2 linked regions of the Halotia branconii CENA392 genome follow. The main gene of each other region encodes a partner of the protein of the gene in region 2 in a complex. Links are inferred from orthologs where the notes say so. Each region holds a gene or a part of one and is shown on either strand. Other genes may lie near its edges.

What was found.
Region 1: the proteins of QI031_RS13275 (region 2) and QI031_RS18330 are in contact, whole or in part, in a solved structure (PDB 8RP0), measured with the Escherichia coli proteins. The link is inferred for Halotia branconii CENA392 from one-to-one orthologs.

Annotation. Positions count from the first base shown.
Region 1 is NZ_CP124543.1:4,165,069-4,171,100, forward strand. Bases 3,215-6,032 are described here. They hold QI031_RS18330 (anthranilate synthase component I), read right to left. Parts: upstream 5,442-6,032; coding sequence 3,987-5,441; downstream 3,215-3,986. Other genes in these bases: pipX (transcriptional coactivator PipX), read right to left, coding at 3,215-3,292; QI031_RS18335 (energy-coupling factor transporter transmembrane component T family protein), read right to left, coding at 5,510-6,032. In the rest of the region: QI031_RS18305 (DEAD/DEAH box helicase), read right to left, coding at 1-321; proC (pyrroline-5-carboxylate reductase), read right to left, coding at 427-1,239; QI031_RS18315 (cell division protein SepF), read right to left, coding at 1,383-1,985; QI031_RS18320 (YggS family pyridoxal phosphate-dependent enzyme), read right to left, coding at 2,349-3,017; more of pipX, read right to left, coding at 3,014-3,214. UniProt on the Escherichia coli protein: Part of a heterodimeric complex that catalyzes the two-step biosynthesis of 4-amino-4-deoxychorismate (ADC), a precursor of p-aminobenzoate (PABA) and tetrahydrofolate.
Region 2 is NZ_CP124543.1:3,033,963-3,040,104, reverse strand. Bases 1,651-4,578 are described here. They hold QI031_RS13275 (anthranilate synthase component II), read left to right. Parts: upstream 1,651-2,778; coding sequence 2,779-3,378; downstream 3,379-4,578. Other genes in these bases: QI031_RS13265 (FG-GAP repeat domain-containing protein), read right to left, coding at 4,306-4,578; QI031_RS13270 (MBL fold metallo-hydrolase), read left to right, coding at 3,382-4,149; QI031_RS13280 (diacylglycerol kinase family protein), read left to right, coding at 2,152-2,607; ybeY (rRNA maturation RNase YbeY), read left to right, coding at 1,651-2,030. Outside these bases: QI031_RS13290 (DUF3285 domain-containing protein), read left to right, coding at 1,212-1,367; more of ybeY, read left to right, coding at 1,503-1,650; more of QI031_RS13265, read right to left, coding at 4,579-5,541; QI031_RS13260 (S-layer homology domain-containing protein), read left to right, coding at 6,071-6,142. UniProt on the Escherichia coli protein: Part of a heterodimeric complex that catalyzes the two-step biosynthesis of 4-amino-4-deoxychorismate (ADC), a precursor of p-aminobenzoate (PABA) and tetrahydrofolate.

The DNA.
Region 1 (6,032 bases), 1.1 Mb from region 2 along the record:
CAAAATTGGTGCATCTCTGTTAATAGAAGCATCTCCAGTTAACAGTCCTACTTGGTCAAAGCCAAATTTTTCTCGAAAGTCACGTAATTTTTGATTCGACAACGCCTTGAGGGGAGTGGTGTAAAACACACGTTTTCCTCGTGACAAGGCGCGATAAATGGCGTATTCGCCTACTAATGTTTTGCCCGAACCTGTGGGCGCACATACAACTACAGAGCGATCGCCATTTAAGGACGCGATCGCATCTTTTTGGAATTGATCCAGATCAAAGGGAAATATCAACCCTAGGTCAAGTTCTGGAGACGGCGCGGGATAATTCACTCAATCACATTTGCAACCAGATTGTTTACTATATTAACGGCTATCTTGTCAACTTCGTTAGGAGTATTAGGGATTGTTTATAAGGAAAGCTCTTTCCCTAACCCCTCATTTTCCCAATTCTTGAGAGCGTTGTGCAGCCACTTTCACGGCTTCAATTAAAGCTGAACGAAAACCTGAGCGTTCTAGCTGGGCAATCCCAGCAATGGTAGTACCGCCGGGACTGGTAACGCGGTCTTTTAGTTCAGCTGGATGCATTTTGCTTTCTTGTAATAGTTTCGCTGTTCCCAGTACAGTTTGCAAGGCTAGTTGATTGGCGATGCCTCTGGGCAAACCTGCTGCTACTCCTCCGTCAGCCAGGGCTTCTGTCATTAAGGCTACGTAAGCAGGGCCACTACCAGATAATCCTGTGACTGCATCCATCAACGTTTCTGAAACTTCTACAACTTCTCCTACCGCCGAAAAAATTTGTTGTGCTATTTGCTGGTGTTTGGCGTGGGTGTATGCACCTAAACAGATCGCTGTAATTCCTGCCCCTACTGTTGCTGGTGTATTGGGCATGGCTCTAATTACAGGTAATTGCGGAAACGCAGCTTCTAACTGATTTAAACATACCCCTGCCAAAATAGAAATTACTAGGGGCGAGATTTCTATAGTAATAATATCTGCTAATTCTTGAGCGATCGCGCTAAATACTTGCGGTTTTACTGCCAAAAATACGACTTCACTTGCTTGGGTAAACACCAGGCCATTATCTATAGTTATAGCCACATCATATTTTTGCTGCAAAAAATCTTGACGCGCCGATAAGGGTTCGCTGACTATAACTTCCGAAGGCTGATAAATTCCCCGCGCAATAAGGCGGGATAATAGCGCTTCTCCCATTATCCCGCCACCAATTAAACCAAATTTAATAGTCATTACTTAATAGTCAATAGTCATTAGTTAATAGTTAGGTATGAGCGAATTTAATCTATCAATATATGGTAAAACACTATATACAGTTAAACTCGCCCGTACAAGAATCAAAAACTTTTGACTCTAAACTATTGACAAATTTAACTTTACTGTGCCATCCGGTTGGTTTCGTTGCCCCAGGCTGGAGTTGCATTAGTTGCGGCGGGACGTGCAGGGCGGGCTGGCGGTTGTGGTACTTCATGAATAACTCCACCTTGAGTACTAACTTGCACACAGCTTGGTGTAAACAAAAAGATGCTTTCTCCGATGCGCTCTTGATGTCCATCGAGTGCGTAAGTCCCACCTGCAACAAAATCTACTGCCCGTTGGGCTTGATCCGGGTCCATGATCGTCAAGTTTAACACTACTGACTTGCGCTCTCTTAAAGCTTGAATTGCTTGAGGCATTTCTTCAAATGTCCGTGGTTCAAGCACTAATACTTCTGAAATTCCGTTACTTGCTCCTGGCATACCAATCACATTCCCCATTGTAGACTTTGATACTGCTGCTGCTACATCATCACTCATTGTAGTCACGGGTTCTCGCCAACGTCGATTTTGAGCGGTGGCTTCTGCTGGTGCTGGCTGAGGATTTTCTTGCTGATATAGATTTTGATAATTATCTGTATCTGCCTCTTCTTCGTAATACTCGTATTCTACTTGTTCGTTGAGACCTACAAAGTCTCGAAGTTTGGAAAATATATTGTTCATTATTTCGCTCCTGGTAAAAATTACCCTTATTTGATGTGGCTATGAGTTAATGTAGCCAGTTTTAATCGCTACAAAAAAGAACAACCTCATGATTTTATCGCTGCTTGTAGCCTCTATCACAGTGATCAGTGATGAACTGGCGCTGTCGGCAACGCCTGTAGATTAACCTAGATACAATAATGAGTCAAGATTATATCCTAATGATTGTCCGAAATAAAACTGAGTTTACCTCCTTTTTTCTGAGCAGTCACGTTTTTTAAAACTAATTTTTGTGTACAATCACGCACCAGTATTATCTAAAAAACCTCTGTAGGTTATCCCTAGTGCTATTAATACTTAACCCAAAAGATCGGAACTTAGACGCTAAGTGCGATCGCCAAATAATATCGTTCCTAATCTTACCATCGTTGCTCCAGCTTGCACTGCCAGTTGGTAGTCGCCTGACATCCCCATCGACAACTGCTCCATTTTTAGATGAGACCAACTTTGTTCTTGGATTTCTTTAGCTAACTTGCGAGTACTATTAAAGACGCTCAGTATCTCCGTATTACTTAATGCTAACGGTGGAATTGTCATCAAACCTTGAATTTGTAAAAATTTACACTGATTAAGTGCAGGTAAGTCAGCTAATAGTTCTGACACACTCCAACCCGACTTGTTAGAATCGGCAAGAATCTTCACTTGCAAGCAAACCTGAGGACTAACTCCTAGATCTTGCGCTAATTGATTTAAGCGCTGTGCCAACTTCAAGTTATCTACAGAATGAATCCAAGGAAATAGTTCAATTGCTTTTTTGGCTTTATTACTTTGCAAATGTCCAATAAAGTGCCAGGTAATATCCGATAAATCTTGCAATTCGGTTTGTTTACTGGCAGCTTCTTGGATACGATTTTCGCCGAAATCGCGGATTCCGGCGTTATACGCAGATCGAATTACCTCAGTCGGAACTTGCTTGCTGACAGCAATCAATCGGACTGAAGGTGGAAGTGAGGCGCGAATTGTGGTAATACGTTCGTTAATCGAACTAGTCATTGGAAGGTGCGTTGGAAAACACTCTGAAGCTGATCGTACTCCTGAGATTGACCACTGCGACGCAAAATACGCAAGCGATTTTCTAACAGCATTCTTGCCTCTGTACGTCCTATAGGCTGAAATTTAATACCTTTAACATCATTGGCGACGACAAAAAACAAGCGTTGAGCATAAAGTGTAGTGAACAGATCTTGGTTTTCGTCAACCATGCAGATCCGATAAAGCAAACCCCAAGTTGGATGATTTATGTAGGTTTCAGAGTTTTCTGGATTCATTTAGTAGTCAAGGTAGGAGTATGTATCTTTTTGCAGATAAGTACAAACATCCAGACGATAATAACTCTCTTTCGTCAGAATATTTGGACAGAGTTACGCAAAACTCAGCAATTTTTGCCGTTGAATAACGGTGATGAAAACCTTAATCTAGTTCCTCATGGGCAGATGAAGTTAGCCATAGGGAAGCAGAACAGTACAACAGAGGCGATAATTCTGGTATTGTCAAGCCTTTGAGGTAGATTGGACAATTGAACCCGCAAAGAAATCGCTGTTTGCTCTTGACGAATCATACTCAGTTGCAATTGCTAAACCAGAAAGTCTTAACCATTTTGCTTGATTTTCCCCGTGGCAACAGGATACACCCCTTTCAGCGCCCAAGGGCAAAAGTCAACCCACCCTGCTTTTGACTGCCGCAGAAGCATCTACATAGCTTCTGTTTACACTAGCTTCTTTTAATGTTGCCATAATTATTGATTTGTGGCGCAAAATAGCTTAGGAATAGGGCATTGGGCATTGGGCATGGGGCATAAGAAGCAGAGGTGCAGGGTGCGGGGAGCAAGGGGGATAAAGAAAAATTACCTCTTTCTCTTTCTTTCTCCTTTTCTCCCTGCTCCCCTGCTTCCCCTGCCTCCCCTGCTTCCCCTGCTTCCCCTACTCTCCTGCTCCCTGCTCCTTTTTCTCTTGATTGAGAGTTTTAGGGATTGAACATTTTAAGGGCTGCTAGTTGTGCTTGCGCTTTGTGTAGAGATTCATCCCATTCTCTTTGTGGATTGCTGTCTGCGACGATTCCGGCTCCTACTTGTCCCCAAACGGTATTGAGTGGAGAGTGGGTAGATGAGGGGGTTAATAGCAAGGTGCGGATTAAGATATTTAAGTCTAAGTTGCCTCGCCAATCTAAATATCCACAAGAACCGTAGAATAAACTGCGTCGCATGGGTTCTAGTTCTTCGATGATTTCCATGCAGCGAACTTTAGGGCATCCTGTGATTGTGCCGCCAGGGAACAAGGCACGAATCAAATTAGTGGCAGTGCATTTGCATTTTAAAGTACCTTGAATATTGCTGACAAGGTGCATAACATGGCTATATCGCTCGATTGTCAGCAATTCATCGACATTTACTGTACCATATTCGCAAACGCGCCCTAAATCGTTGCGTTCTAGATCTACTAGCATTATGTGTTCTGCACGTTCTTTAGTGTTGCTGAGTAGTTCTTGTGCCAATTGATTGTCTTGTTCTGGGGTTGCACCACGCGATCGCGTCCCGGCAATTGGTCTAGTTTGCGCTTGCCGATTTTGTAATAATACCAGACGCTCTGGTGAACAGCTCATCACTTCTCCCCAAGGCGTTTGCCAATAGCTAGCGAAGGGTGAAGGATTAATTTTTTGTAAAGCTTGATAAATTGACCAGCCAGAAGCCGATGTGGTAGTGGTAAATCTTAAAGAAAGATTCGCCTGAAATATTTCTCCAGCTTGAATGTATTTTTTGGCACGGTTGACTGCTGCTTCATAATCTGGCTGAGATGTCAAGAACTCAGGGGCAAAGGTGAGAGGATTAGAGGAGTTGTCGTCATATTTTCTGGTTAACCGAGTTTCTAAGTGATGGATATCGTCAATTTCACTAGCTGCTAGCCACAAAATTTGTTGGGCGTGATCCAAAATGGCAAAAGCATCTGGTTCGTACCAAAAAGCCACGGGAAACGGTAAATTATCAGATTTTTTATCAGGTAACTGTTCAATTTCCCAAGCAACGTCATAGCCTAGCCATCCTAACCAACCACCTGTGAAGGGGAGGTGGGGAGGCAGCACTTCGACTACGCTCAGTGACCGGGGGCAGGGGGGCAGGGGGGCAGGGGAGCAGAGGGGCAGGGGGGCAGAGGAAGAATTTCTAGTTTGTAGCAAGTTTTCTAGGAAGGGGAGGACTGTTCCTAGTGGCGGTGTCCACATCTGCGGAATTTTATTTATTATCCGAGGAGCGCCTGCACAGATAGAATATCGACTAAGTTGGGGTTGGTTGGTTGGCGTTGGGTAAGGACTTTCGAGGAGGGTAGCAATTTCAGATACATTATTTGAGCGAAACAAAGCAGCAAAAACTTCAGAACCAGTACGATTTTTTAACGGAAGCGATCGCCAATACCAAGGTTTGGTCATAATTTATCAATAGTCAATAATCATTAGTTACTCTCCCATGTCCCATGCCCCATGCCCAATGCCCCATTTCAAAATTGATTTCCCAAAACTACTCGCACTCCCCAAAACAGGGTCAACATTGCAATAGCCAACCAATCTCGCGCTTTAAGTCTCAATTCATGCCACTTAACGCGGTGTTCATTTGGACTGGTAAAACCGCGTACCATCATCGCACTAGCCATTTGTTCTGCCCGGAGTAACAAATTTTCTAATAGTCTTTCTGCGACTATCATCCAAACTTTAAATGCTCCTTTCAATCCCAGCTTTTTCCAATTAATTGCCCTTGTCATCACAGAACGAGCTAAGTTTTGGACTTCTTCTAGGACTAGGGGAATAAATCGCAAAGACAAAGTTAAAGTCAAAGTAATTTCAGTTACAGGTATCTTGAACCGTCGTAGAGGCTGCATTAAACTTTCTATGGCAGTCGTGATTTCTTCTGGTGCAGTTGTGAGTAGATACAGGTTAGTGCTGTAAATCACGGTAAATAAAATTGTACTGAGGCGTACTGCCAAATCTAAAGAATGACGAGTAACTTTGACTGGTCCCTTATGA
Region 2 (6,142 bases):
CTCAACGATCTCAAAGCTCACTTAGAACAGTATCATCAATGGCGCGCCAATTTAGAAGATACTAAGGCAGTTGTTGAGTTATTAGAGTTAGAAACCGACGAAGCACTATTGCAAGAAGCAGAATCTACCATCATTAAGCTGAATCGTGACCTTGATCAATGGGAATTACAGCAGTTGCTTTCTGGCCCCTACGACAATGAAGGGGCAGTACTGACAATTAATGCTGGTGCTGGTGGTACAGATGCTCAAGATTGGGCGTTTATGCTATTGCGGATGTACACCCGTTGGGCAGAAGCGCAAGGCTACAAAGTCAGTTTAGCTGAAGAGTCGGAGGGTGATGAAGCGGGGATTAAATCAGCAACCCTAGAAATTACTGGTCGTTATGCTTATGGTTACTTGCGCTCAGAAACAGGCACACATCGCTTAGTGCGAATTTCGCCTTTTAACGCCAATGGCAAGCGACAAACTAGCTTTGCTGGGGTGGAAGTGATGCCGCAAATAGATAACTCCGTGCAGTTAGATATTCCAGAAACAGATTTGGAAATTACGACATCTAGGGCTGGTGGTAAAGGTGGGCAGAACGTTAACAAAGTAGAAACAGCAGTGCGGATTGTTCACATACCTACTGGTTTAGCAGTGCGTTGTACAGAAGAGCGATCGCAGCTGCAAAATAAAGATAAAGCCCTGGCTCGTCTCAAAGCCAAACTACTAGTTATCGCCAGAGAACAAAAAGCCCAAGAAATCGCTCAAATTCGCGGTGATATGGTAGAAGCTTCTTGGGGCAACCAAATCCGTAATTATGTATTTCATCCTTACCAGATGGTAAAAGACTTACGGACAAATGTCGAAACAACTGCGATCGCCGATGTCATGGACGGCGACCTAGATCCTTTCATCCAAGCCTATCTACGGCAAGAAAACCAGCTTGTAGAGAGCGCTCCTGCTTAGGAAGGGCAGGGGAGCAGAGGACAAGGTGCAGGGGGCAGGGAGCAGGGGAGAAGAGGAAAGAGTGTTAAGCACAAGTCAATAAAGTGCGAAGTAGTTTCAAACTCCCCCTTGCACCCTGCACCCCGAAGTTGCTCCACTTGGGGAGACCCCAAGACTGCACTTCTCTTCTGCCCCAATTCCTCCTTTTCATGCCCCATGCCCCAAAATAAAACCTTAAACAAACTGTTAAATTTATAATGTAAGAGTTTGTAATCAAAATAATTATGAGCAACTCTCCAGCAACAGAACCGAAACCTAGCTACGTAAAACTTGCCATGCGAAACATGGTGCGGAAGGGTGGTACTTCCATGAAACATTTTGGTCTGACCGCAATAGGGCTTTTAGCTGTTCTTGTAGGTCTTGCTTACCTAACTCGCTGAGACAAAAAGCAACACTTCGACTACGCGGTAGTTGAGCGCAGTCGAAACTCAGTGCCTCGCTGACCACTGACAACTGACAACTGACCCCCATAACCTAAAACCAAAATTCCCAGCACCTAGGAGAGTTCGCAATTGGTGCGAGTCGAACTTGATGTACAAGATTTTTTTCATGAGTCGTTCCCAAAAGAATCTTTGAATTTTGGGGATACTGATGACCGCATTATTCCTAAAATTTGGGAAACTTGGTTTAATAGCTGGTTGGAAGTTCTTCAGCCTCATCTTCCACTAGCACCAAGTTATGAAATAGGATTGCGGTTTACAGACGATACAGAAATTCAAACACTAAATAGCGAATACCGTCATCAAAATAAACCGACAGACGTTTTAGCCTTTGCCGCCTTAGAGGTAGACTTTCCTCAAAGTCCGGAAATGATTGCTGAAGAATTGTATCTAGGTGATATTGTTGTTTCGGTGAATACCGCACAACGCCAAGCTCAACAGCAAGGACATAGCTTGTTAACCGAGTTAGCTTGGTTAGCTGCTCACGGACTACTTCATCTTTTGGGCTGGGATCACCCAGATGAAGACAGTTTAATCCAAATGCTCAAACAGCAGGTAATATTACTGGAGACAATAGGTATTGATATTGACATAGAATATTAAAGATCTTTATGTCTATAAGTGTTTATAATACTTCTGTAGAAAATTATCTCCAAGTTTATTGCACAATTAAAATCAGCCAAGATTCCCAGTTTACCTACTCTATTATTTTATTTTTAAGCTTATGTCCCATCAAGTTTCCCCTCCATCTACACCAAACCATCTACCAACAGTGGTAAAAAAGGAACGGGAACTCTCCTGGCAAGTTGCTTCTAATTTATTTGTGAGCTTTAAATATGCCTGGGCTGGAATCAGTTATAGTTTTAAAACTCAACGTAACTTTCGTATACATATCAGTGTTGGTGCTTTAGCGATCGCTCTTAGCGTTTTTTTACACTTGCAAGCTATAGAAATCGCTATCATTGGCATCACCAGTGGTTTAGTTTTGGCATTAGAGTTGCTGAATACAGCCATTGAATCACTTGTAGACTTAACAGTGAAACAGACCTACCATGATTTAGCAAAAATTGCTAAAGACTGTGCTGCTGGCGCTGTGCTGATCTCTGCTTTGGTAGCGGTATTGGTTGCGGGTATACTCTTGCTGCCACCATTAGTAATTTTAATTACATCAAATTTATAGGGTTGGTTGTACCGCTCTTTCTGATAATATTTTTGTGGACTATACACTCTTATATATGTCTTCTTTAATTGTCAGACAGCGTGTATAGTTTTTATATCTTAATGATTTTAGGTAATTAATGATGATTTTTGCAGTAATTCTAATCTGTAATCAAAATCAGGAGGATTGGCTGTGATTATAGTCATCGATAATTACGACAGTTTTACTTATAATTTAGTGCAGTATTTAGGAGAACTGGCCGCAGAGTTCCCTGTAGCATCAGATATTCGAGTTTTTCGCAACGACAAAATATCCATAGACGAAATTAAGGCATTAAATCCAGAAGTAGTAGTCATTTCTCCTGGGCCTGGTCGTCCTGAAGATGCAGGAATATCCTTAGATTTAATTCAACAGCTAGGGTCGAATTTACCCATTTTGGGCGTGTGTTTGGGACATCAAAGCATTGGTCAAGTGTTTGGTGGTAAAATCGTCTCTGCTCCAGAGTTAATGCATGGTAAAACTTCCCAAGTGTCTCATACTGGGGTGGGGGTTTTCCAGGGATTAGAAAATCCTTTGGTTGCTACCAGATACCATAGTTTGGTCATTGACCGCGAGACTTGTCCCGAAGTGTTAGAAATTACCGCTTGGGTTGAAGATGGCACGATTATGGGAGTACGACATCGGAACTATCCTCACATTCAAGGTGTCCAGTTTCACCCAGAGAGTGTTCTGACATCTTCAGGAAAGCTGTTACTACGAAACTTTCTGGAACAATTACAGTCAAGAGAGTAATTAATGAAACGACGACAGTTAATGGGCTATGCTGGGGCGGGATTAGTCACAGCTTTAGTTACTACATTAGGTTCTCACTTTGAAGCTGATGCACAATCTAGTGGTTTATCAGTTCAGTGGTTAGGTCATACTTGCTTTTTGTTTACTGGCGGTGGGGCAAAAATTCTCGTCAATCCATTCCGGGCGATTGGTTGTACTGCTGGTTATCGTCCACCAAAAGTTACAGCAGATTTAGTACTGATTAGCAGTCAATTACTAGATGAAGGTGTAGTAGATGGACTACCAGGAAATCCTAAGTTAGTATATGCACCCGGAGTTTACGAGTTTAAAGATATTAAGTTCCAAGGAATTGCCATAGACCACGATCGCAGAGGTGGTAAGCAATTTGGCACAAATACCGCCTGGAGTTGGAAGCAAGCAGGAATTAATATTCTACACCTGGGAGGAGCTGCTGCACCGATTTCCATTGAGCAAAAAATTCTTATGGGTCGTCCCGACGTAGTGTTTATTCCGGTAGGAGGTAGTGCCAAAGCTTACAATGCCCAAGAAGCGAAGCAGGTATTGGAAGTATTAAATCCTAAATTAGTGATTCCGACTCATTACCGTACACAGGCTGCTGATGCGGCTACCTGCGATATCTCACCGCTGGATGACTTTTTGACTTTGATGCAAGGTATCACAGTGCGCCGCAGTAACAGTGACACTATTAGTATTAGCTCTGGAAAATTACCAGAAAGTACTGTAATTCAGGTTTTGAGTTATAAATTTTAATCCAATTTTTTAAATACGTAACATTTTAGCAGTCCTAAATCATTTGTAAATAACAAAATCCCCGACTTCTCAAAAAAGTCGGGGATCTGAACCTCTCGATTTTCACAAATCAAATAGGATTGCTATAACTCATCAAACAAGTTACAAACCTAATTTTTAGGTGGTATACCACTCTGGGCCTAGTTGTTCTTCTGCTGCTATAGGAGTTTCAGTCGCTTTGGTTCCATCCATAATCCAAATCTTATCTGCCCCTGTTGTCTGGTCGCGCCAGTAGACATCAGTCTTACCATCAGCATTGTAATCACCAAAAGATGGTGTCAAGGCTGGGTCATTACTTGGTAAGAAAGCTTCAGAAGTAACTGTTGTACCATCCATCAACCAAGCAGTGTTCTCACCAGTGGTTTGATTGTGCCAGAAAATATCAGTCTTGCCATCTCCGTTGAAGTCGCCAATATTTGATGTCCAAGACGAATCAAGGGCGCTAACAGCACCTTCGGTGACAATGATGCCATTCATTGTCCAAATCTTGTTCTCACCTGTTTGAGCATTTCTCCAGAGGATGTCAGTTTGAAGGTCGCCGTTGAAGTCACCAAGGGTATAACTCCAGCCTGGGTCTTGGGATTGTAGAGAAAATTCACTCTTTTGAGTGCCATCCATAAACCATACTTTGTTTTCACCCGTGGTTTCATCGCGCCAGAAAATATCGCTCTTGCCATTGCCATCAAAATCAACAATGGTAGGGGTCAATGTTGCACTTGTATTATCTAGAACTGTTGCATTAACAACTGTTGTGCCATCCATTTGCCAAATAGCGTTCTCACCTGTTTGAGCATTATGCCAGAAGATATCGGTCTTGCGATCGCCATCGAAATCTCCAATACTAGAAGTCCAACCTGGATCAACCTTATCTAAGGGAGAAAAACTAGCTACTTTAGTACCATCCATGATTGCAATGTTGTTTTCACCAGTCGTCTTATTCCGTAATAAGAAGTCGGTTTTGCCATCATTGTTAAAATCAGCAATGTTGTAATCCCAAGAAGCTAGATCAAATTGACCTAAAGAACCTTGTTCCATTACTTTAGTGCCATCCATCAGCCGAACTATAATCTCACCAGTCTGAGTATTAACCCAAAGCTTGTCCGCTTTACCATCAGCGTTGAAATCAGGACTAACTGCTGCACTAGTTAAATAAGGATTTGGGTTAGGGTTTGCTCCTCCTACCAAAGACTGTGGAATTGGCACAGTTGACAATGCTGAAGAAGAACTACTACTACTTATTAGTGGAGACACATCAAATTTCTGCAAATCATTACCATAATTGACCAAACTTTGTGATTTTTTTAAGGATATATCAAAGGTACTAGCTAGCGAGGAATTTTGATTGGCAAACATGGCGTGTTTTTACGACTGGTTGTCATAAAGGTTTTAGCTTTTTTAGCGAATATCTTTCTGTTAACGAATAACATTTGTTAGATGTTTATTATTTCTTTATAAGCATTTTTTGTTTATAAAAATCAACATCTTATTACAATTATCAATTAATTGTTTTTACCTAGTATCTGGAAGCTAGTAAACATTGAAATTAAAAATCAAAGATTGAACATATTTAATTTGAATATCTGTATCTGAAACTTATAAAAAATATAGCAATCCTCAAATAAGATCCCCGACTTCTTTGAGAAGTCGGGGATCTGATACCATTTCACGAAATTACTGATACAAATTACTTTTCTTACTCCCCCTGCCTCCTCTGCTTCCCCTGCTTCCCCAAATGTATCAACTTTAAAGTGAAACGGTATGAGCCTCTAAATTTTCACAAGTTTTTCTATTCACCGCTACCTATGTGCTACTTTACGAAAGTCTGCTACAAGTATTGTTATTTATGACTGTCATAATTTAAACAATTGCATCCCAACAACCAATGGTGAACTCTACCCTTGTTGCCACACTCTATGTCAACCCTGTTACAGGGAATGATACCAATGCTGGTTTA